DNA from 3 places in the Pseudomonas sp. S2_A10 genome. Region 3 is predicted to be linked to each of the others. Evidence: predicted binding sites of a transcription regulator. Region 3 holds the regulator's gene; each other region holds the start of a gene.
What was found. Region 3 encodes sigma-54, which starts transcription at its own class of promoters, with help from an activator protein. Its sites were predicted from a motif close to ANTGGCATNNANNTTGCTNT; they were not measured.
Positions count from the first base shown of each region.

Region 1 (7,172 bases), 920 kb from region 3:
CCGATCGGCGTGACGCAGCCGAGGACGACGTCATCGACCTGACTGGTATCCAGCGCGGTGCGCGCCTGCAAAGCGCTCAGCAAACCCGCCACCAGGTTGACCGGCTTCACGCTGTGCAGCGCGCCATCGGCCTTGCCTTTGCCACGCGGAGTGCGTAACGCATCGAAAATCAAAGCTTCAGTCATGACGTCCTCGAACCTGATTTATTGTCACTTCACTTTCGCCCTGCGCCGACTGGCAAGCAATGACCACATTGCTCAAAGCGCTTGACGCACACGCTCAGACGGACGGTCATCGGACCTCAGGTGAACCGGTTCAGGTCGTCGAGTTGTCTCAGCCAGCGGGCGGCAAAGAAGCTGGCAATACGCCTCATGCCGTTTTAAAAGCTTTTTTCAAGATCCCCATATGAAATGGATCTAAGCGAAGAGTGACGCGGGCTCTAAGGTGAACATGTACGCCATCGTCGTCGGGTTTTGCCGAGACGGGCGTGCTTCAACAGGAAGTGCAACGCGTGCCGTCAGGGAAATGCAGTCAGGCATGCATCAGGAAATAACAATAAAGGCGGTCAAGCCATGTTCAAACAACCGAAAGTACGTCAAGCAGGACTCATTCTTTTCGCCACGACGCTGTTGTTGATCTTGCCGAATCTGACCAAGGTCATCGGCTGATTCAAACGTCGCGTGCTGTATATCGCCAATGAAAATGTGACTGGCCCGCTACCCGGGCCAGCGTGGTTGTGCCAACCTTTGCGCACTTCCTCGACATGGACGGCGATCATTTGAAAACGCTCATTGCGCTCGGTGCCTTGCTGCTGAGCTTGCCCTTGTCCGCCGCACAACTGGATCTGCAGTTGGGCGCAAACAGCCGCACCTGGCAGACCGAAGAGCTGCTCAAGCATCCTCAGCTGCAAACTCTCACGATCAACAATGATGTTTCCTATAAGAAGGACATGACCTATCAGGCCGTGCCGCTGGCCGCATTGCTGACGGGGGTCAAGCCGGAGGATCACTTGCAGGCGGTGGCGCTGGATGGCTTTGCCGCAGAGTTGGCCGCCGCGCCCTTGCTGAACAAGGACGGCGCGCGGGCATGGCTGGCGATCGAGGATCCGGCGCAGCCGTGGCCACCGCTGTCAGCCGGCAAGCACAGCGCCGGGCCGTTCTATCTGGTCTGGACCGATCCGCAGGCGGGCAATATCAGCCCCGAGCAGTGGCCGTTCGAAGTCGCCAGTATCAAGCTGATGGCCCCGGTGGCCCAACGCTTTCCTGCCCTGCTGCCCGATCCTGCCTTGAAGGCCGATGATCCGGTGAACCAGGGTTTTGCCCTGTTTCAAAAAAACTGCCTGGCCTGTCACCGGTTGAATGGTGCCGGAGACGCGCAGTTCGGTCCGGATCTGAATATTCCGTATAGCCCGACCGAGTATTTCGGGGCGGATTTCTTGAAGCGCTACATCCGCGATCCGCAGAGTTTGCGTCAGTGGCCGCAGGCGAAGATGCCGGGGTTTTCTGCTGAGGTATTGCCGGATACAGATCTTGAAATGCTGGTGGGCTATCTCAAGCATATGGCCGGGCGCAAAGTTAAGCCGTAAGCCTTAGGGTGTTATTACTGGCCTCTTCGCTGGCAAGCCAGCTCCCACAGGGTATGCGCAGAGTTCGAATCAGCGGTCATCCTGTGGGAGCTGGCTTGCCAGCGATAGCGGTATCCCGAATCTATTGTTGCTGCACGGAAATAACCGGTGTCGGCGAGACGAACACCTTGGCGTGCATCTGCTCGCAGCCGCCGCCCCGGCGCATGCCACGGACCGGGCAGGCATCGAGATAATCCAGGCCCACCGCCAGCTTCAGGTGTCGCTCAGGGCGCGCCAGCTGGTTGGTCACGTCGAAGCTGTACCACGCGTCATCCAGCCACGCTTCCGCCCAGGCATGGCTGGCCAGATGCTCGCAATCTTCGCTGTACAGATAACCCGACACGTAACGCGACGGCACGCCGAGACTGCGCGCGCAGGCTAGAAAGGCGTGGGCATGATCCTGACAGACCCCGGCCCGACCGGCGAAAGCTTCGGCGGCGCTGGTGTCGACTTCGGTAGAGCCCGGCGTGTAGCTCATGTGCTGATTCAGACCGTGCATCAAGTCGATCAGCGCGGTGCGGTCTCGCCGCTGCTTGCAGTTCTTCGCGGCAAACTCGCGCAAGGCTTCGTCGGCTTCGGTCAGGCGCGTGAAGCGCAGGAACGGCAGCGCCGACTGGCTCTCATGTTCGGCCTCGCGCAATTCATCGATATCGACCTGACCACGGGCGCCGATGATGATCGCTTCGTGCGGCTCGTCCATGGTCAGCACATGCAGGATGTTGCCAAACGGATCGAGCTGCGCACGCACCGGACGCGGCAGGTCGAGTTGCCAACTGAGGACATGCTGACGCTCGCTGTCGTGGGGTGTCAGGCGCAGGTACTGGATGCTCGCGCGCACCTGATCTTCGTAGTGATAGGTGGTCTCGTGGCTTATGGAAAGTCTCATGCAGCCTCCAGATAGGAACTGTGAATGGCGTTGCCCAACTGGCGCACCAGCGGGATGAATTCGGTCAGCCAGGCGTGCAGGCCTTCTTCGAGAATTTCGTTGATGCCGGTGTAACGCAGGCGCGCGTCCATTTCCGCCGCCAGGCGTTGTGCCGGGCGGCCGTTGGCGCCGGGCAGTTGCGCGAGGATCTGGTCAATCTCTTCTGTACAGGCACGCAGCGAACGCGGCACATCGGCGCGCAACAGCAGCAATTCGGCGACATGCCGGGCGCCGGGCGCGTCGCGGTAGATTTCGGTGTAGGCCTCGAACGACGACAACGCCCGCAGCAGCGCACTCCACTGGTAATAAGCGTGCGCGGTGCCATCGCTGACCGCTTCGGCCTGATCGCCGGCCATTTCGTAACGCGCATCAAGCAGGCGCAGCGTGTTGTCCGCGCGCTCGATAAACGTGCCCAGACGAATAAAGCGAAACGCGTCGTTGCGCATGATCGTGCCGTAAGAGGCGCCGCGAAACAGGTGCGAACGCTCCTTGATCCATTCGCAGAAACGACTCATGCCATAGCGGCTCAAGCCCTGTTCGGCGATGCCGCGAATTTCCAGCCAGGTCGCGTTGATGTTTTCCCACATGTCCGCAGTGATTCGCCCGCGCACGGCATGGGCACTGGCCCGCGCTGCACCAAGGCAGCTGTAGATACTGGCCGGGTTGGCCGCGTCCAGTGCGAAGAAATGCAGCAAGCGTTCAGCGTGCAGGTCGCCGTGGCGTTCAAGGTAATCGTCCAAGGTGCCGGTGATCAGCAACGGCATGGCGAGTTCGTGCAGACCGTCGCCGCGCCCGTCCTGCGGCATCAGCGACAGCGAATAACTGATGTCGAGCATGCGCGCGAGATTCTCCGCACGCTCCAGGTAACGCGACATCCAGTACAGATCCGAGGCAGTTCTACTTAACATGGCAAGCTTCCTTCAATCCTCGACTACCCAGGTGTCCTTGGTCCCGCCGCCCTGGGAGGAGTTCACCACCAGGGAGCCTTCACGCAACGCGACACGGGTCAAACCGCCAGGCACCACACGGGTTTCGCGGCCGGACAGCACGAACGGACGCAAGTCGATATGGCGCGGCGCGATGCCGTTTTCGACAAAGGTCGGACAGGTCGACAGCGACAGCGTCGGCTGCGCAATGTAGGCATGGGGTTTGGCTTTGATGCGCTCGCGAAAGGCATCGATTTCCGCCGTCGTCGCGGCCGGTCCGACCAGCATCCCGTAACCGCCGGAGCCCTGGGTTTCCTTGACGACCAAATCCGCAAGATTGGCCAGTACGTGGGACAGCTCGGACGGGTTGCGGCATTGCCAGGTCGGCACGTTTTTCAGAATCGGTTCTTCGTCGAGGTAGAAACGGATCATGTCGGTGACAAACGGGTACACCGATTTATCGTCGGCCACGCCAGTGCCGATGGCGTTGGCCAGCACCACGTTGCCGGAGCGATAGGACGACAGCAGCCCCGGCACACCGAGCATCGAGTCCGGGTTGAACGCCAGCGGATCAAGGAATGCGTCGTCGAGGCGGCGATAGATCACATCGACCGCTTTCGGGCCATCGGTGGTGCGCATGAATACCTTGTCGTCACGCACGAACAGATCTGCGCCTTCCACCAGTTCAACGCCCATCTCCCGCGCCAGAAACGCATGTTCGAAGAACGCGCTGTTGAAGCGTCCCGGCGTCAACACCACCACGCTCGGGTTGTCGATCGGGCTTGAGCTTTTCAGGGTGTCGAGCAGCAGATTGGGATAGTGATCGATCGGGGCAATGCGCTGGGCGGCGAACAGTTCAGGGAACAGGCGCATCATCATCTTGCGGTCTTCGAGCATGTAGCTGACGCCACTGGGTGTGCGCAGGTTGTCTTCGAGAACGTAATAAGTGCCATCGCCATCGCGCACCAGATCGACCCCGGAGATGTGCGAATAGATATCGCGGTGCAGATCCAGACCTTGCATCGCCAATTGGTATTGCTCGTTGGCCAGCACCTGTTCGGCGGGAATAATCCCGGCCTTGATGATGCGCTGCTCGTGGTAGAGGTCGGCGAGAAACATATTCAACGCCTTGACCCGCTGGATGCAGCCGCGCTCGACAATCCGCCATTCACTGGCCGGAATGCTGCGGGGAATGGTGTCGAACGGAATCAGGCGCTCGGTGCCCTGCTCGTCGCCATAGAGCGTGAAGGTGATCCCGGCACGGTGGAACAGCAGATCGGCCTCGCGGCGGCGCTGCGCGAGCAGCTCGTCGGGCGTCTCGGCCAGCCAGCGGGCAAATTCCCGGTAATGCGGGCGGACCAGGCCGCCGGCATCGTACATCTCGTCAAAATAGGTGCGGATCATGCCGTACTCCTTGTCACTCCGGACATACAGGCCTTCGCAAGGCCCGTGCCATCGGCATAAACGCTTTGATTTCAATCGGTTGTAGATCCACGCCGAAGGCTGCGCACCATTCCTGTGCGGCAAATGCCCCGGCCCGATTGCCCCCGCTTCATTGCGACGCACTGCATCGCCTATCACCAGCATAGTCAGAGTTGATTTCACTGCCCGGCCACGACTGCGGATAATCCGCGCATTCGCTGCAAAACTTCCCCGGCACGCCGCCGCGAAGGAGACAGCTCAACTGATCTGAACTGCCTTGGCAGCCCCGTCCCGACAGGACTTTATTGCACACCCGTCTTCCCTTTTAGCCACCCTCTCCGGTGGCTTTTTTTTGCCCGGGATTCTTGTTTCAGGGTTTTGCCACTGCGATGTGCAGAAGCCAGAAACGACAACGGCCGACCCGAAGGTCAGCCGTTGCCCGACAAACAATGCGCAATATCAATTCAACCGGTAACGATTGCGCACCTCCTGCTTCACGCCCCAACCCTCGATAATGCCGCCCAGCGGTTCGACCACGGCAGAAAAGCCTTGCTCGAAATCGCCGATGTCGTCATAGGTTGCGTACATCACTTTGCTCAATTCCAGCGACCAGGCGCCGTCGTCGCGCGCACTGACCTGGGCATTGATGGATTCACCGCGAAATTTGCCTGCTGCCCTGCGCGCCCGCTCCTCGTCCGGGAAAATCGCGTAGAACTCGATGGGATGGAACCGGGAAAAATCGAAACCGCCTTCTTTCATGCGGCGCAGAACGTTGCTGCTGATGTCTTCTTGATAGGCTGTGCTCATGAATCGTCCCCCTCGATTGATGGATAGACTTTCCGTATTCCCGCCCCGGGCCTTTTGGCCTAAGTACTACGGCAACGTGGTTGCGCGCGGGAAACAAGCATGTAGCTGACAAGACCAGACCTTAGCGATCCATTCGCTGATCTCGCCTGCAGAGTAGCCCCAAGAGAGCGCCGCTGCCAAGGCCTGGTTTACGAGATGACAGGAAGTGTTCAGACAGGGGTGATGCTGCGGATTTCGATGCCGTTCTGGGTCTTGAGGTTTTTCACCTCGGCATCGGTGGTGCGCCCTTGCAGGTCGTTGAGATCCAGCTGGGCGGCGACCGGAAGAAGCCGCTCCTTGATCAGCCGCGCGGCTTCATCATCGGACGGGCATTCCTCACGTTCGAAGACTTCATCAACAATTTCGCCGTGATCATCCACGAAAGTGACTTTCCACTTTTGCATCAGTGCCTCCTCGATCAACCCGTAAATGGGCTTACCTCTATCTCGACTTTTTTCCGCGATAGTTGGTTCAAAAGGATTACAGCCGCCAACGGTGAAAATAACCATCCGATCGATAGGGCGGACTCTGTGGCGAGGGGATTTATCCCCGTTCGGCTGCGCAGCAGTCGTAATGCCGTCCATTGCGGTTTAACGGAGACACCGCGCAGGCCGGTTCACGGATGCTGCGCATCCCAACGGGGATAGATCCCCTCGCCACAAAAGCTCCCTTGCAGAGCGACTTCAGAGTGATCAGTCGTTGCTTGGCTTGTTGACCGCTTGCAGCACGTATTGCGGCAAGGCGAACGCGCCGATGTGGATTTCCGGATTGTAGTAACGGGTGACGATGCCGCTGCCGATGAAGCGCTGTTGCAGGGTTTCACGGCTGAGCTTGCGGTAGGCCGGGTTGGTCGAGCCCCAGGCGAAGGTCATCGAGCCGCCGATGTAGGTCGGCACGGCGGCCTGGTAGAAGTGCCAGTCCGGGAACAGGCTGCGCAGGCGACCGGCGGTGGTTTTGACTTCGTCGATTTGCATGAACGGCGTGCCGTTCTGAGTCACGAGGATGCCGCCTTCGTTCAGGCAGCGGTGGCACGCCTGGTAGAAGTTCTCCGAGAACAGCACTTCGCCCGGGCCGATCGGGTCGGTGGAGTCGGAGATGATCACGTCGAATTTTTCAGTGGTGGTGGCGACGAAACGCATGCCGTCATCGATCACCAGGTTCAGGCGCGGATCGTCGTAGGCTCCGGCGGAATGGTTCGGCAGGAATTCCTTGCACATGTCGACCACAGTGCCGTCGATTTCGACCATGGTGATGTGCTCGACGCCGGCGTGCTTGGTCACTTCGCGCAACATGCCGCCGTCACCGCCGCCAATGATCAGCACGCGCTTGGCGGTGCCGTGGGCAAGGATCGGCACGTGGGTGAGCATTTCGTGGTAGATGAATTCGTCGGCTTCGGTGGTCTGGATCACGCCGTCCAGCGCCATCACCC
Region 1 is NZ_CP162773.1:3,835,625-3,842,796, reverse strand. It holds gene AB4N41_RS17365 (acetyl-CoA C-acetyltransferase) at 1-185, opposite strand, end outside; gene AB4N41_RS17360 (c-type cytochrome) at 764-1,585, shown strand; gene AB4N41_RS17355 (transglutaminase family protein) at 1,707-2,510, opposite strand; gene AB4N41_RS17350 (alpha-E domain-containing protein) at 2,507-3,457, opposite strand; gene AB4N41_RS17345 (circularly permuted type 2 ATP-grasp protein) at 3,470-4,879, opposite strand; gene AB4N41_RS17340 (ribonuclease E inhibitor RraB) at 5,357-5,704, opposite strand; gene AB4N41_RS17335 (hypothetical protein) at 5,914-6,147, opposite strand; gene speE (polyamine aminopropyltransferase) at 6,436-7,172, opposite strand, start outside.
Region 1: a site for sigma-54 is predicted at 4,913-4,932, ahead of AB4N41_RS17345 (circularly permuted type 2 ATP-grasp protein). Genes of this name have one in related genera too.

Region 2 (7,172 bases), 620 kb from region 3:
CGCTTGCCGTCAGCGCTGATAGCGACAACCGGGGTGTTCGGCTTGACGCGACCACGAGCGATACGGCCAACACCGATAACACCCAGGAAGCTGTTGTAGTCCAGAGCGGAGATCTGCATCTGGAACGGACCGTCACGGTCAACGGCCGGAGGCGGAACGTGGTCGACTACTGCCTGGTACAGCGGAGTCATGTCTTCCGCCATGGCGGTGTGGTCCAGACCGGCAATACCGTTCAGGGCCGAAGCGTAAACAACCTGGAAGTCCAGTTGTTCTTCGGTCGCACCGAGGTTGTCGAACAGATCGAAGATCTGGTCCAGAACCCAGTCCGGACGCGCGCCTGGACGGTCAACCTTGTTGATGACCACGATTGGACGCAGGCCGGCTTCGAAAGCCTTCTTGGTCACGAAACGGGTTTGCGGCATAGGGCCGTCTTGAGCGTCAACCAGCAGCAGAACGGAGTCGACCATCGACATTACGCGTTCAACTTCGCCGCCGAAGTCGGCGTGGCCCGGGGTATCCACGATGTTGATGTGGTAGCCGTTCCAGTTGATGGCGGTGTTCTTCGCCAGAATGGTAATACCGCGCTCTTTTTCCTGGTCGTTGGAGTCCATCACGCGCTCGTCGTTGAGCTCGTTGCGCTCCAGGGTGCCGGATTGACGCAGGAGTTTGTCTACCAGGGTGGTTTTACCGTGGTCAACGTGGGCAATGATGGCGATGTTGCGTAGATTTTCGATCACTTGTGTATCTCGATCAGAGGATTCGGTTTGCTGACAAGTCATGGCAGCGATTAGCAGTAGTGTCCGGCATGGCCGTTACAGCTTGACGGCGGTGTCGGGGGGCCGGTGACGCAGGCCACAGGCAAACAGCCCCGGGCACTTAGCTCGGTCGATAAACGCGCACATTGGCATGCCCCTCACTGAGCAAATGGTGGGCATGCAGGCGACTCATCACGCCTTTGTCGCAATACAGCAGGTACTGGCGAGTAGGGTCCAGTTCCTTGAAACGTGCGTTCACTGCATAGAACGGCATCGTCTGTACCTCTATGCCGGCGAGCTCCAGCGGGTCATCCTCGGCGGCATCCGGGTGGCGGATGTCGATCACGATCTGACCGGCCAGCGCTTCGCTGACTTCTTCAATCTGCAAATCCTGGCCCAATTCGTCGATTACCCGATCGATCGGCACCAGTTTGGCGTTGGCGAGCGCACGCTCGAGTACCGCCATGTCGAATTCTTTCTCTTCGTGCTCAACCCGGCCACGCTTGGCGGCGGTCTTGGGGTTGACCGAAATCACGCCGCAGTATTCCGGCATGTGCCGGGCGAAATCGGCGGTGCCGATCTCGTTGGCGGTGTCGATGATGTCCTGCTTGTGCGCGACGATCAGCGGCCGCAGCACCAGCTTGTCGGTCACGCAGTCGATCACCGACAGGTTCGGCAGCGTCTGGCTCGACACCTGGGAGATCGCTTCACCGGTCACCAGTGCATCGATGTGCAGCCGTTCGGCGATCTCGGACGAGGCGCGCAACATCATACGCTTCAAAACCACGCCCATATGACTGTTATCGACTTTGCCGAGAATTTCGCCCAGCACTTCCTCGAACGGCACACTGACAAATAGCACGCGTTGCGAGCTGCCGTACTTCTTCCAGATGAAGTGCGCGACTTCCATCACGCCCAATTCGTGGGCACGCCCGCCGAGATTAAAGAAGCAGAAGTGCGCCATCAGGCCGCGACGCATGATCTGGTAAGCCGCCACGGTCGAATCGAAGCCGCCGGACATCAATACCAGCGTCTGCTCCAACGCGCCGAGCGGGTAGCCGCCGATGCCGTTGTGCTGGCTGTGAATCACGAACAACCGTTTGTCGCGAACTTCGATACGGACTTCGATTTGCGGTGCTTTAAGGTCGATTCCGGCCGCACCGCACTCACGACGCAGCTTGCTGCCGACGTATTTTTCCACGTCCATCGAGCTGAAGGCATGCTTGCCTGCGCGCTTGCAGCGCACCGAGAAAATCTTCCCGGCCAGTGCATCGCCGTAGTGCTGTTTGCACTTTTCGGTGATGTCGTCGAAATCGCCCAGCGGGTACTCGTCGATCTGCAGAAAATGCGCGATACCCGGCATGCAGGTCAGGCGTTCGCCCATCTCTTTCAAGGCTTTGGGGTCAGTAACGCGGGTTTCCAGCTCGAGATTGTCCCACACGCCGTTCACCACCACGGCCGGGTCCAGGTCACGGAGCACGGTGCGGATATTCTTGGCCAACTGGCGGATGAATTTCGTCCGGACAGGTCGGCTTTTGATGGTGATCTCGGGGAAGACTTTTACGATAAGTTTCATGAAAACAGCGCGCGAACGGCCAGCCGAAAAAGGGGGGCGCGGATTATAGCGGAAATTGCTCAAGGTTTAACCAGTTAATGTGCAGAAGGTTTTGCTTGCACCAAAACAGGTCATTTCTGAATTTAAACGCAACATTAAGGGGCGGGATTTGTCGATTCAGTACCTCGCACGCCTTAATAAGCGTGAATTTGGGGCAAAAAACCCATGCTGGGGCACTGGCATGCAATTTGCTCCCTTGTGAGGCAGGTTGCCTTGGCAGAGTATTCGCGCCGGCATCACCATTATTAAGGGCATCCACTACCCGCCCTAATTCACCCGGAGGACACTATGTCGAAGTCGGTTCAACTCATCAAAGATCATGACGTCAAGTGGATTGATCTGCGCTTCACGGACACCAAAGGCACTCAGCACCACGTGACCATGCCGGCTCGCGATGCGCTGGATGACGACTTCTTCGAAGTCGGCAAGATGTTCGACGGTTCCTCCATCTCCGGCTGGAAAGGCATCGAAGCCTCCGACATGATCCTGATGCCGGTCGACGAAACTGCCGTGCTCGATCCGTTCACCGAAGACCCAACCCTGATTCTGGTGTGCGACATCATCGAGCCTTCGAGCATGCAGGGCTACGATCGCGACCCACGTGCGATCGCCAAGCGCGCCGAAGAGCACCTGAAAGCCACCGGTATCGGTGACACCGTATTCGCCGGTCCGGAGCCTGAGTTCTTCATCTTTGACTCGGTCAAATTCAAGTCGGACATCTCCGGCTCGATGTTCAAGATCTACTCCGAGCAAGGTTCGTGGATGTCCGACCAGGACATCGAAGGTGGCAACAAGGGTCACCGTCCAGGCGTGAAAGGCGGCTACTTCCCGGTTCCACCGTTCGACCACGACCACGAAATCCGTACTGCCATGTGCAACGCACTGGAAGAAATGGGTCAGTCGGTTGAAGTTCACCACCACGAAGTGGCGACTGCCGGCCAGAACGAAATCGGCGTCAAGTTCAACACCCTGGTGAAGAAGGCCGACGAAGTTCAGACCCTGAAATACGTTGTGCACAACGTTGCCGACGCTTACGGCCGCACCGCGACCTTCATGCCGAAGCCACTGTACGGCGACAACGGTTCGGGCATGCACGTACACATGTCGATCTGGAAAGACGGCAAGAACACCTTCGCAGGTGAAGGCTATGCCGGCCTGTCCGATACCGCTCTGTACTTCATCGGCGGCATCATCAAGCACGGTAAGGCCCTGAACGGCTTCACCAACCCGGCGACCAACTCCTACAAGCGTCTGGTGCCAGGCTTCGAAGCTCCGGTAATGCTGGCCTACTCGGCTCGCAACCGTTCCGCTTCGATCCGTATTCCTTACGTGTCGAGCCCGAAAGCCCGCCGTATCGAAGCACGCTTCCCGGATCCGGCTGCCAACCCGTACCTGGCCTTCGCAGCACTGCTGATGGCCGGTCTGGACGGTATCCAGAACAAGATCCACCCAGGCGATGCCGCCGACAAGAACCTGTACGATCTGCCGCCTGAAGAGGCGAAAGAGATTCCACAGGTTTGCGGCAGCCTGAAAGAAGCCCTGGAAGAGCTGGACAAGGGCCGCGCGTTCCTGACCAAGGGCGGCGTGTTCTCCGACGACTTCATCGACGCTTACATCGCGCTGAAATCGGAAGAAGAAATCAAGGTTCGCACCTTCGTACACCCACTGGAATATGAGCTGTACTACAGCTGCTGATCCGGTAGCGCTGCGTAAAGCGGCGTGACAAAAGAGGCCTCCTTTGGGAGGCCTTTTTTATTGCCCGGCGCAACGCATTTTCCATGTGGGAGCGAGCCTGCTCGCGAAAGCGGTGGGTCATTGATCGTTCCCACGCTCCGCGTGGGAATGCAGCCCGTGACGCTCCGCGTCACTGGACGCGGAGCGTCCCAGGAGGCATTCCCACGCAGAGCATGGGAACGATCCGTGTTTTGGCTACCAGTCTTTTCAATTCCAGTTATTAACGGTTTTGGCCAACCGCCCCACCTGTCCTATGCTGCTACCCATCGCTTCCAATCCCGGTCGATTTCATGGGTCGCACGTTTCTCTACATTCTGCTGCTGATCGCTCTGCCCGCCGCCGCGCAGATCTACAAGTACACCGACGCCAACGGCAACACGGCGTACAGCAATCAGCCGCCGGACGGCGTGCAGGCGCAACCGGTCGAGCTGCCGCCGCTCAATCGGGTCGAGCCGCAAGCACCGAGCGCGCCGCAATCACCCACCGCAGAACAACCGCAACCACCGCGCAACGCCTATGAAATCCTCGAACTCGCCGGTCTGCCCACTGACGAGGCGCTGCGCGCCAACAACGGCACCTTTACGGTCAATGTCCTGATCAAACCGCGCCTGCAATCGCCGCATCAACTGAGACTGGTGCTGGACGACGAGCCCTATGGCCAGCCGAGCAACGTACCGGTTTTGCAGTTGGTGAACATCGATCGCGGCGAGCATCGCCTGGCCGTGCAGGTGATCGACGGCCAGACCGTCATTCAGCAGAGCCCGCCAGCCGTCTTCACCGTGCAACGGGTGCATAGACCATGATCCGCGCGGGGCTGGTACTCGTTCTGGCGCTGATGTCGACGTACACCTTGGCGGAGGTCTTTACCTATGTCGACGCGCAGGGCAACCGCGTCTATACCGACCAGCCACGCGCCAACGCCAAGCGAGTGCCGATCGCGACGAGCAATCGCATGGCTGTCCCTGCCAACACCGCAGCGCCGATCACCACAGCGAAAAAATCCGCCGAACCAGCGCCCTTTCACTACGACATGCTGCGCATTCTGATCCCGGAGCCCGATGCCACTCTGCGCAGCAGCGCCGGCGAGCTGATCGTCAGCGTCACCAGCGAGCCCGGCCTGCAAAGCGGCCATCGTTATCGCCTGCTGCTGGATGGCAAGGCCACTGGCGAGCCCGGCGTCAGCCCGGTATTTGCGCTGAGCAATATCGATCGCGGCAGCCACAGCCTTTCGATCGAAATCCTCGACGCCGCCGGGCGTACCGTGGAACGCACCGCCAATCAGCCGTTCCACATGCTGCGCATTTCCCTCGCGCAGAAACGTCAGGTCAAACCCTGCGTTGCCGACGACTATGGCGTGCGCCCGGAATGTCCGCTCAAGGACAAACCTGAAGAGCCGAAAAATCCATTCCTGCGCTTCTTTTAACCTCCGCCAGCCGCGCGCACTCTATTGGTGCACTAAACTGCATCTCGCCCACAACCCAACCCATTTTGGTTCGAAACTTCCCGTTTGAGCTGGCTTCGTGCCATACAAACGCGCGTCAAACGCCTGTTTCAGGGGTTAAACGCTTCTTTTCGGAGCCTTGGTTTGGTTTTTGCATTTTCCCGACATCAGCGCTTTGTTCTCGCGCACGCCTTGCTCCAAAAGGGGTCCAGATGACCATAAGCGACGCTATTCACCGTTTGCTGCTCGACAACCTGACCACGGCGACCATCCTGCTCGACGCCGAATTGCGCCTGGAGTACATGAACCCGGCGGCGGAGATGCTGTTGGCCGTCAGCGGTCAGCGCAGCCACGGCCAGTTCATCAGCGAGCTGTTCACCGAATCCCCCGAGGCGCTCAATTCCCTGCGTCAGGCGGTGGAGCAGGCGCACCCGTTCACCAAGCGTGAAGCGATGCTCACCGCCCTCACCGGCCAGACGCTGACCGTGGATTACGCGGTCACGCCAATCCTCAGCAACGGCGAGACTTTGCTTTTGCTTGAAGTGCACCCGCGTGATCGCCTGTTGCGCATCACCAAGGAAGAGGCGCAGCTGTCCAAGCAGGAAACCAGCAAGATGCTGGTGCGCGGCCTCGCCCATGAGATCAAGAACCCCCTCGGCGGCATCCGGGGCGCAGCGCAATTGCTCGCCCGCGAACTGCCGGAGGAAAGCCTGCGCGATTACACCAATGTGATCATCGAAGAGGCCGACCGCCTGCGCAATCTGGTCGATCGCATGCTCGGCTCGAACAAACTGCCGTCGCTGGCCATGTGCAACGTCCACGAAGTGCTCGAACGCGTCTGCCATCTGGTCGAAGCCGAAAGCCAGGGCTGCATCACCCTGGTGCGTGATTACGACCCGAGCATTCCCGACGTATTGATCGACCGCGAGCAAATGATTCAGGCGGTGCTGAACATCGTGCGCAATGCGATGCAGGCCATCAGCAGCCAGAACGAGCTGCGCCTGGGCCGCATCAGCCTGCGCACCCGCGCCATGCGCCAGTTCACCATCGGCCACATCCGCCATCGTCTGGTGACCAAGATCGAGATCATCGACAACGGTCCCGGCATTCCGGCGGAACTGCAGGAAACCATTTTCTTTCCCATGGTCAGCGGCCGCCCGGACGGTACCGGGCTGGGCCTGGCCATTACCCAGAACATCATCAGTCAGCACCAGGGCCTGATCGAGTGTGAGAGCCATCCAGGCCACACCACCTTCTCGATCTTCCTGCCACTGGAACAAGGAGCCACATCGACATGAGCCGTAGTGAAACCGTGTGGATCGTCGATGACGACCGTTCTATCCGTTGGGTCCTGGAAAAGGCCTTGCAGCAGGAAGGCATGACCACCCAGAGCTTCGACAGCGCCGATGGCGTGATGAGTCGTCTGGCCCGGCAGCAGCCGGACGTGATCATTTCCGATATCCGCATGCCGGGCGCCAGTGGCCTGGATCTGCTGGCGCGGATTCGCGAACAGCACCCACGGCTGCCGGTCATCATCATGACCGCTCACTCCGATCTGGACAGCGCTGTCGCCTCCTATCAGGGCGGTGCTTTCGAGTACCTGCCCAAGCCGTTCGACGTCGATGAA
Region 2 is NZ_CP162773.1:2,296,145-2,303,316, reverse strand. It holds gene typA (translational GTPase TypA) at 1-737, opposite strand, end outside; gene thiI (tRNA uracil 4-sulfurtransferase ThiI) at 877-2,331, opposite strand; gene glnA (type I glutamate--ammonia ligase) at 2,659-4,065, shown strand; gene AB4N41_RS10535 (DUF4124 domain-containing protein) at 4,395-4,907, shown strand; gene AB4N41_RS10530 (DUF4124 domain-containing protein) at 4,904-5,527, shown strand; gene glnL (nitrogen regulation protein NR(II)) at 5,758-6,843, shown strand; gene ntrC (nitrogen regulation protein NR(I)) at 6,840-7,172, shown strand, end outside.
Region 2: a site for sigma-54 is predicted at 2,546-2,565, ahead of glnA (type I glutamate--ammonia ligase). Genes of this name have one in related genera too.

Region 3 (7,172 bases):
TACATTTCTTCGACATCCGGCTGCTGCGCCAGGTACTCGGCCACCGGTGCATCAAGGCCCGATTGCGCACGCAGTTCCGGTTTCCAGTACGGATTGGGCAGGCAGCGCACGTCGAACACCAGGTCGGCGTCGACCGGCATGCCGCGCTTGAAGCCGAACGACTCGACCAGAAACGCCGTACCGGGCTCCGGTTGATTCAACAGGCGCAACTTGATGGTGTCGCGCAGTTGATACAGATTCAGACTGGTGGTGTTGATCTTCAGGTCGGCCAGATCGGCGATCGGACCGAGCAGGGCGGTTTCGTCGTGAATCGCCTCGGCCAGTGAGCGATTGGCGTTGCTCAGCGGGTGACGACGACGGGTCTCGGAAAAACGCTTGAGCAGGGTTTCTTCATCGGCGTCCAGGTACAGCACATCGCACTTGATATGCTTGGCACGCACGTCTTCGAGCAACTCAGGGAAACGTGACAGATGGCTGGGCAGGTTGCGCGCATCGATCGACACGGCGACCAGCGGCTGCGCCAGTTCTGTGTGAATCAGCGCTCGCTCGGCCAGTTCCGGCAGCAAACCGGCCGGCAGATTGTCGATGCAGTAGTAGCCGTTGTCCTCAAGGACATTCAGGGCGGTACTTTTACCCGAGCCCGAACGGCCACTGACAATGATCAAACGCATGATTAGTGCCCGTTCTGCTCGTCCAGTACAACCTGGTACAAGGCTTCATTGCTCGGAGCGCTGCGCAATTTGTCGCGCACTTCCTTGCGGTCGAGCATGCTGGCGATCTGGCGCAACAACTCCAGATGCGCGTCGGTTGCGGCTTCCGGGACCAGCAGTACGAACAACAGGTCCACCGGAGCGCCGTCGATGGCGTCGAAATCGATCGGGGCTTCGAGGTGCAGCAGGGCGCTCACTGGCCCCGCGCAGCCCTTGAGGCGGCAGTGGGGAATGGCGATGCCGTTGCCAAAACCGGTGGAGCCGAGTTTTTCACGGGCGATCAGCGCCTCGAAGACATCCTGCATCGCCAGATCCGGCACTTCGCGGTGGATCAGGTTGGCAATCTGTTCGAGGGCTTTTTTCTTGCTGCCGCCCGGCGCGTTCACTTGGGAACGGCCGGGGGTCAGGATGGTTTCAAGTCGGATCATGGATAGGGGTGTTAACGACCGGTCGCGCCCTGGAGGAGGCTCTGGGTCTTTTCCTTATGCTTTTTGAGTTGGCGATCCAGCTTGTCGGTAAGTGAGTCGATCGCAGCGTACATGTCGGTATCTTCTGCGTTTGCGACCACTTCACTGCCGGGAATATGCAAGGTGGCTTCGATCTTCTGTTTCAGCTTTTCGACGCACATCGTGACCTGCACGTTGGTGATCTTGTCGAAATGTCGCTCCAGTCGCTGGAGTTTTTCCTCGATGTAGGAACGCAGAGGTTGGGTCACTTCCAGTTGGTGTCCACTGATGTTGACTTGCATACAGCTTCTCCTTCGTTGCCAGTGCATAAAGCGGCAGGCCGAAAAGCCTGCCACTGGAACGCTGTAACGTGGCTTACATCAACCGCTTGCGTTCGCTCGAAGGCGCGATTCCGAGGGATTCGCGGTACTTGGCGACGGTGCGGCGAGCCACCTGAATGCCTTGTGCCTCCAGTAAACCAGCGATCTTGCTGTCACTCAACGGCTTTTTCTGATTTTCCGCAGCGACCAGTTTCTTGATGATCGCGCGGATCGCCGTGGACGAGCATTCGCCGCCTTCGGAGGTGCTGACGTGGCTGGAGAAAAAGTATTTCAGCTCATAAATACCGCGCGGGGTATGCATGAATTTTTGTGTGGTCACCCGGGAAATCGTCGATTCGTGCATGCCGACCGCTTCGGCGATGTCATGCAATACCAACGGCTTCATTGCTTCGTCGCCGTATTCGAGGAAGCCGCGCTGATGTTCGACGATCTGCGTGGCCACTTTCATCAGGGTTTCGTTGCGGCTCTGCAGGCTCTTGATGAACCAGCGCGCTTCCTGCAACTGGTTGCGCATGAAAGTGTTGTCGGCGCTGGTGTCGGCGCGCTTCACAAAACCGGCGTACTGGGCGTTGACGCGCAGGCGAGGCACCGATTCCTGGTTCAGCTCGACCAGCCAGCGCTCGTTGTCCTTGCGCACGATCACGTCGGGAATCACGTATTCGGCTTCGGTCGACTCGATCTGTGAGCCGGGACGCGGATTGAGGCTCTGCACCAGTTCGATGACCTGGCGCAGCTCGTCTTCCTTGAGCTTCATGCGCCGCATCAACTGGCTGTAATCGCGGCTGCCGAGCAGGTCGATGTAATCGGCGACAAGCCGCTTGGCCTCGGTCAGCCACGGCGTCTTCGCGGGCAGCTGGCGCAATTGCAGCAGCAGGCATTCGCTGAGGTTGCGGGCGCCGATACCAGCGGGCTCGAATTGCTGGATGCGATGCAGGACGGCTTCGATTTCGTCGAGCTCGATGTCCAGTTCCGGATCGAACGCTTCAAGAATTTCTTCGAGTGTTTCGTCCAGATAGCCCTGATTGTTGATGCAGTCGATCAGGGTGACAGCGATCAGGCGATCGGTGTCGGACATCGGCGCCAGGTTCAGTTGCCAGAGCAGATGGCTTTGCAGGCTCTCGCCGGCGGACGTGCGGGTGGTGAAATCCCACTCATCGTCATCGCTGCTGGGCAGGCTGCTGGCGCTGGTCTGGTAAACGTCTTCCCAGACGGTATCCACTGGCAGTTCATTGGGGATGCGCTCGTTCCAATCGCCATCCTCGAGGTTATCCACCGTCGGGGCGGTTTCCTGGTAGGAGGGTTCCTGGATTTCGGCGGGCTTCTGTTCGGCGTTGTCGGCCAGCGGATCGGCGTTGTCGAAGTCGTCGCCTTCTTCCTGGCGCTCGAGCATCGGATTGGATTCCAGAGCCTCCTGGATCTCCTGTTGCAGGTCCAGGGTCGACAATTGGAGCAGGCGGATGGCCTGTTGCAGCTGCGGTGTCATCGTCAGCTGCTGGCCCATTCTCAAGACTAGCGATGGTTTCATGGCAGGGGCTTAACACCTTATTCGCCGGCGCTTTGCGCCATCCACTACAGGGCGCCGAAGCGCCAAACTTAAGCAAATTATATGCCTGAAACTGAAGTGTTTGCCTAGAGCGCTGTAACAATTAAAGCGGATAAATGCGCCTTGAATCGATACAGCGCTGTCGCGCTTACAGGCGGAACTCGTGACCCAGATACACTTCCTTGACCAGATCGTTGGCCAGGATGGTCTCGGCATCGCCTTCAGCGATCAGTTGACCGTCGTTGACGATGTAAGCGGTTTCGCAAATGTCCAGCGTCTCACGCACGTTGTGGTCGGTGATCAGCACACCGATGCCCTTGGCCTTGAGGTGATGGATGATCTGCTTGATGTCGCCGACCGAGATCGGGTCAACGCCGGCGAACGGTTCGTCGAGCAGTATGAATTTCGGTGCCGTCGCCAGGGCGCGAGCGATTTCCACCCGGCGGCGTTCACCACCGGACAGGCTCATGCCGAGGTTGTCGCGGATGTGGCTGATGTGGAATTCCTGCAGCAGGCTTTCCAGCTCCTTGCGACGACCGGCCTTGTCCAGCTCCGGGCGGGTCTCGAGGATCGCCATGATGTTGTCGGCGACCGACAGTTTACGGAAGATCGACGCTTCTTGCGGCAGATAGCCGATACCGGCCTTGGCGCGGCCGTGCATCGGCTGGTGGCTGACGTCCAGATCATCGATCAGCACACGGCCCTGATCAGCCTGCACCAAGCCGACGATCATGTAGAAGCACGTCGTCTTGCCGGCGCCGTTCGGGCCGAGCAAGCCGACGATCTGCCCGCTGTCGATCGACAGGCTGACGTCACGCACGACCTGGCGGCTTTTATAGGCCTTGGCCAGGTGCTGAGCTTTCAGAGTTGCCATTACTGGGATTTCTCTTCGGTTTTCTTCTTCGGCTGGATCACCATGTCGATGCGCGGACGCGATTCGGTGACCTTGCTGCCTGTGGCGCGACCGGCGCTGGCCAGCTTCTTCACGGTGTCGTAGACGATTTTTTCGCCCTGGGTGACGTTGTTATCCTTGTCGATAACCTTGGCCTTGTCGATCAGCACCACCCGGTTCTGCTGGGCGTGGTATTGAATCGTCACGCCGTAGCCCTTGACCGGGTTGGCGTCGCCCTGGGTCTGCAACTGCTCGAAGTAAGCCAGGTTGCCTACCGAGGTCACCACGTCGATGTCGCCATTGGGCGCGCGCGTCATGGTCACGGTGTTGCCTTTAACGATCATCGAGCCCTGGGTAATGATCACGTCACCTTTATAGGTGGCGATGCCATTCTTGTCGTCCAGTTGGGCGTCGTCGGCCTGAATGCGGATAGGCTGCTGCTGATCGTTCGGCAGGGACCAGGCGCTCGCGCTTCCCAGTGCTGCGCCCAGACTGAGCAAAATAGGGAGGGTTTTAACGAGCCTCATACTGTCCTCTTACGTTCGATTGCAGGTGTATCCTGCTGTCCTTCAGGTACGCTTTCATTCCGACGCCAGTCGATACGCCGCCAGCGCCCTCGATTCTAACGGGTTGCGCGGTCTGCGCATATTCTTGCTGCGGGAACACGGTCATGCGGGTGCTGGTGATCAGGGTGCCGCGCTGTTTCTCATCGGTGCGCTGTACGCGGACCGAATCGATCAATTCAACTTCGGTGCCGCCCGAATTCACTTCGCCGCGCTCGCTGGTCACGTGCCACGGGAAGTCGGTGCCGCGGTACATGTTCAAATCAGGCTTGGTTACCAGAGTGACATCGGTGGCCTTGACGTGCTCGGCCTTGTCGGAGGTCATCTCGTACTGCACCTTGCCGTCGGGCAGGTACTGAATGGTGTGCGTGTTGGTCGCGTACCAGTCGATCGGATTCTCGGCGGCCGAGACCGGCGGCTTGTCGAGGAAGCGCTCCGGGCTGATGTTCCAGTAGCCCACCGCAGCGAAAATCGCCGCGATGCAGCCGAACAGCAGGAAATTGCGAAACTTTTTGCTAAACATGGTCAGGCTCACAGGTACGCGGCGTTGGCCGCTTCGAGGCGGCCCTGGGCGCGCAGGATCAATTCGCAGAATTCGCGGGCGGCACCTTCGCCGCCACGGGCGCGGGTAACGCCGTGGGCGTGTTCGCGGACGAAATCGGCAGCGTTGGCCACCGCCATGCCCAGCCCTACACGGCGGATCACCGGCAAGTCTGGCAGATCGTCACCGAGATAGGCGACTTCTTCATAGCTTAGGCCCAGTTGCGCGAGCAGACCGTCGAGTACCACCAGTTTGTCCTCGCGCCCCTGAAACAGATGCGGGATGCCGAGGTTTTTCGCGCGGCGCTCGACCACCGGGGTCTTGCGACCACTGATGATCGCCGTCTGCACGCCGGCATTCATCAACATCTTGATGCCCTGGCCGTCGAGCGTGTTGAAGGTCTTGAACTCGCTGCCGTCTTCGAGGAAGTACAGGCGCCCGTCGGTGAGCACACCGTCGACGTCGAACACTGCCAGTTTGATCGCTTTGCCGCGTTGCAGCAGATCGTTGCTCATTACATGACTCCTGCGCGCAGCAGATCGGAGAGGTTGAAGGCGCCGATCGGGCGATCCTCCTCGTCGACGACTACCAGGGCGTTGATTCGATGGTCTTCCATGATTTTCAGGGCTTCGGCGGCGAGCATGTCGGGCCGGGCGGTCTTGCCGTGTGCAGTCATCACCTGGTCGATGGTGGCGCTGCGGATGTCGATGGCGCGATCCAGCGTGCGGCGCAAATCACCGTCGGTGAAGATCCCGGCGAGCTTGCCATCGGTCTCAATAATAGCGGTCATGCCCAGACCCTTGCGGGTCATTTCCATTAGCGCGTCCTTGAGCAGGGTACCGCGTTGTACCTGCGGCAGCTCCTGTCCTGCGTGCATGACGTTTTCGACTTTCAGCAGCAGGCGACGGCCAAGGGCACCGCCCGGATGCGAGAACGCGAAATCTTCAGCGGTGAAACCACGAGCTTCCAGCAGCGCCACGGCCAGGGCATCGCCCATGACCAGTGCGGCCGTGGTCGAAGAGGTCGGTGCCAGATTCAGCGGGCAGGCTTCGTGCTCGACATGCACATTGAGATTGACCTCGGCAGCCTTCGCCAATGACGACTGTGGATTGCCGGTGACGCTGATCAGCTGGATACCCAGGCGTTTGATCAATGGCAGCAGCGTTACGATTTCGTTGGTCGAGCCGGAGTTCGACAGGGCCAGAATCACATCGTCGCGGGTGATCATGCCCATGTCGCCGTGGCTGGCTTCGGCCGGATGCACAAAAAACGCCGGAGTGCCGGTGCTGGCCAGGGTGGCGGCGATCTTGTTGCCGATGTGCCCGGATTTGCCCATGCCGACTACGACCACACGGCCCTTGCTGGCCAGAATCATCTCGCAAGCGCGTACGAAATCGGCGTCGATATGGGCCATCAAGCCTTGGACGGCTTCCACTTCGAGGCGGATGGTGCGTTGTGCCGATTGAATCAGGTCGCAGGTTTTGCTCATGTCAGAATCGTATGGGCCGATGAAAAGGCGGCGATTATAGCGGGTATGTGGCAAAGCCTCACGCAAGTTCGACGTGCTTTGTCATTACTGGTTACCAAAACCCTCTGAAAGTCGCTCAGGCCCTCTTCAGTCGGCGATCTTGGCCGGGTTCTCGCTTGGGCGCTCAGCCTTTGCAGTGATATAGTTCGCCGCCAGTTCGGCCTGCCCGGGATGCAGGTGTTTCCGAGGAAAGTCTGGCATCCCAGTGAGAGGCTGCATCGCAAGGAGTTTAGATGAGTGCCGATAACGCCTACGCGGTCGAGCTGAAGGGAGTCTCCTTCAAGCGCGGTGCGCGGAGCATTTTCAATAACGTCGATATCCGCATTCCGCGCGGCAAGGTCACCGGCATCATGGGGCCTTCCGGCTGCGGCAAGACCACGCTGCTGCGCCTGATGGGCGCGCAGTTGCGGCCGTCCGGCGGCGAAGTCTGGGTCAACGGGCAGAACCTGCCGACGCTGTCGCGCAGTGATCTGTTCGATGCGCGCAAGCACATGGGCGTGCTGTTTCAGAGCGGTGCGCTGTTCACCGACCTCGATGTGTTCGAGAACGTGGCCTTTCCGCTGCGGGTGCACACGCAACTGCCGGAAGACATGATTCGCGACATCGTC
Region 3 is NZ_CP162773.1:2,912,015-2,919,186, forward strand. It holds gene rapZ (RNase adapter RapZ) at 1-671, opposite strand, end outside; gene ptsN (PTS IIA-like nitrogen regulatory protein PtsN) at 674-1,138, opposite strand; gene hpf (ribosome hibernation-promoting factor, HPF/YfiA family) at 1,150-1,458, opposite strand; gene AB4N41_RS13075 (RNA polymerase factor sigma-54) at 1,532-3,022, opposite strand; gene lptB (LPS export ABC transporter ATP-binding protein) at 3,189-3,914, opposite strand; gene lptA (lipopolysaccharide transport periplasmic protein LptA) at 3,914-4,459, opposite strand; gene lptC (LPS export ABC transporter periplasmic protein LptC) at 4,446-5,018, opposite strand; gene AB4N41_RS13095 (KdsC family phosphatase) at 5,027-5,551, opposite strand; gene AB4N41_RS13100 (KpsF/GutQ family sugar-phosphate isomerase) at 5,551-6,525, opposite strand; gene AB4N41_RS13105 (ATP-binding cassette domain-containing protein) at 6,798-7,172, shown strand, end outside.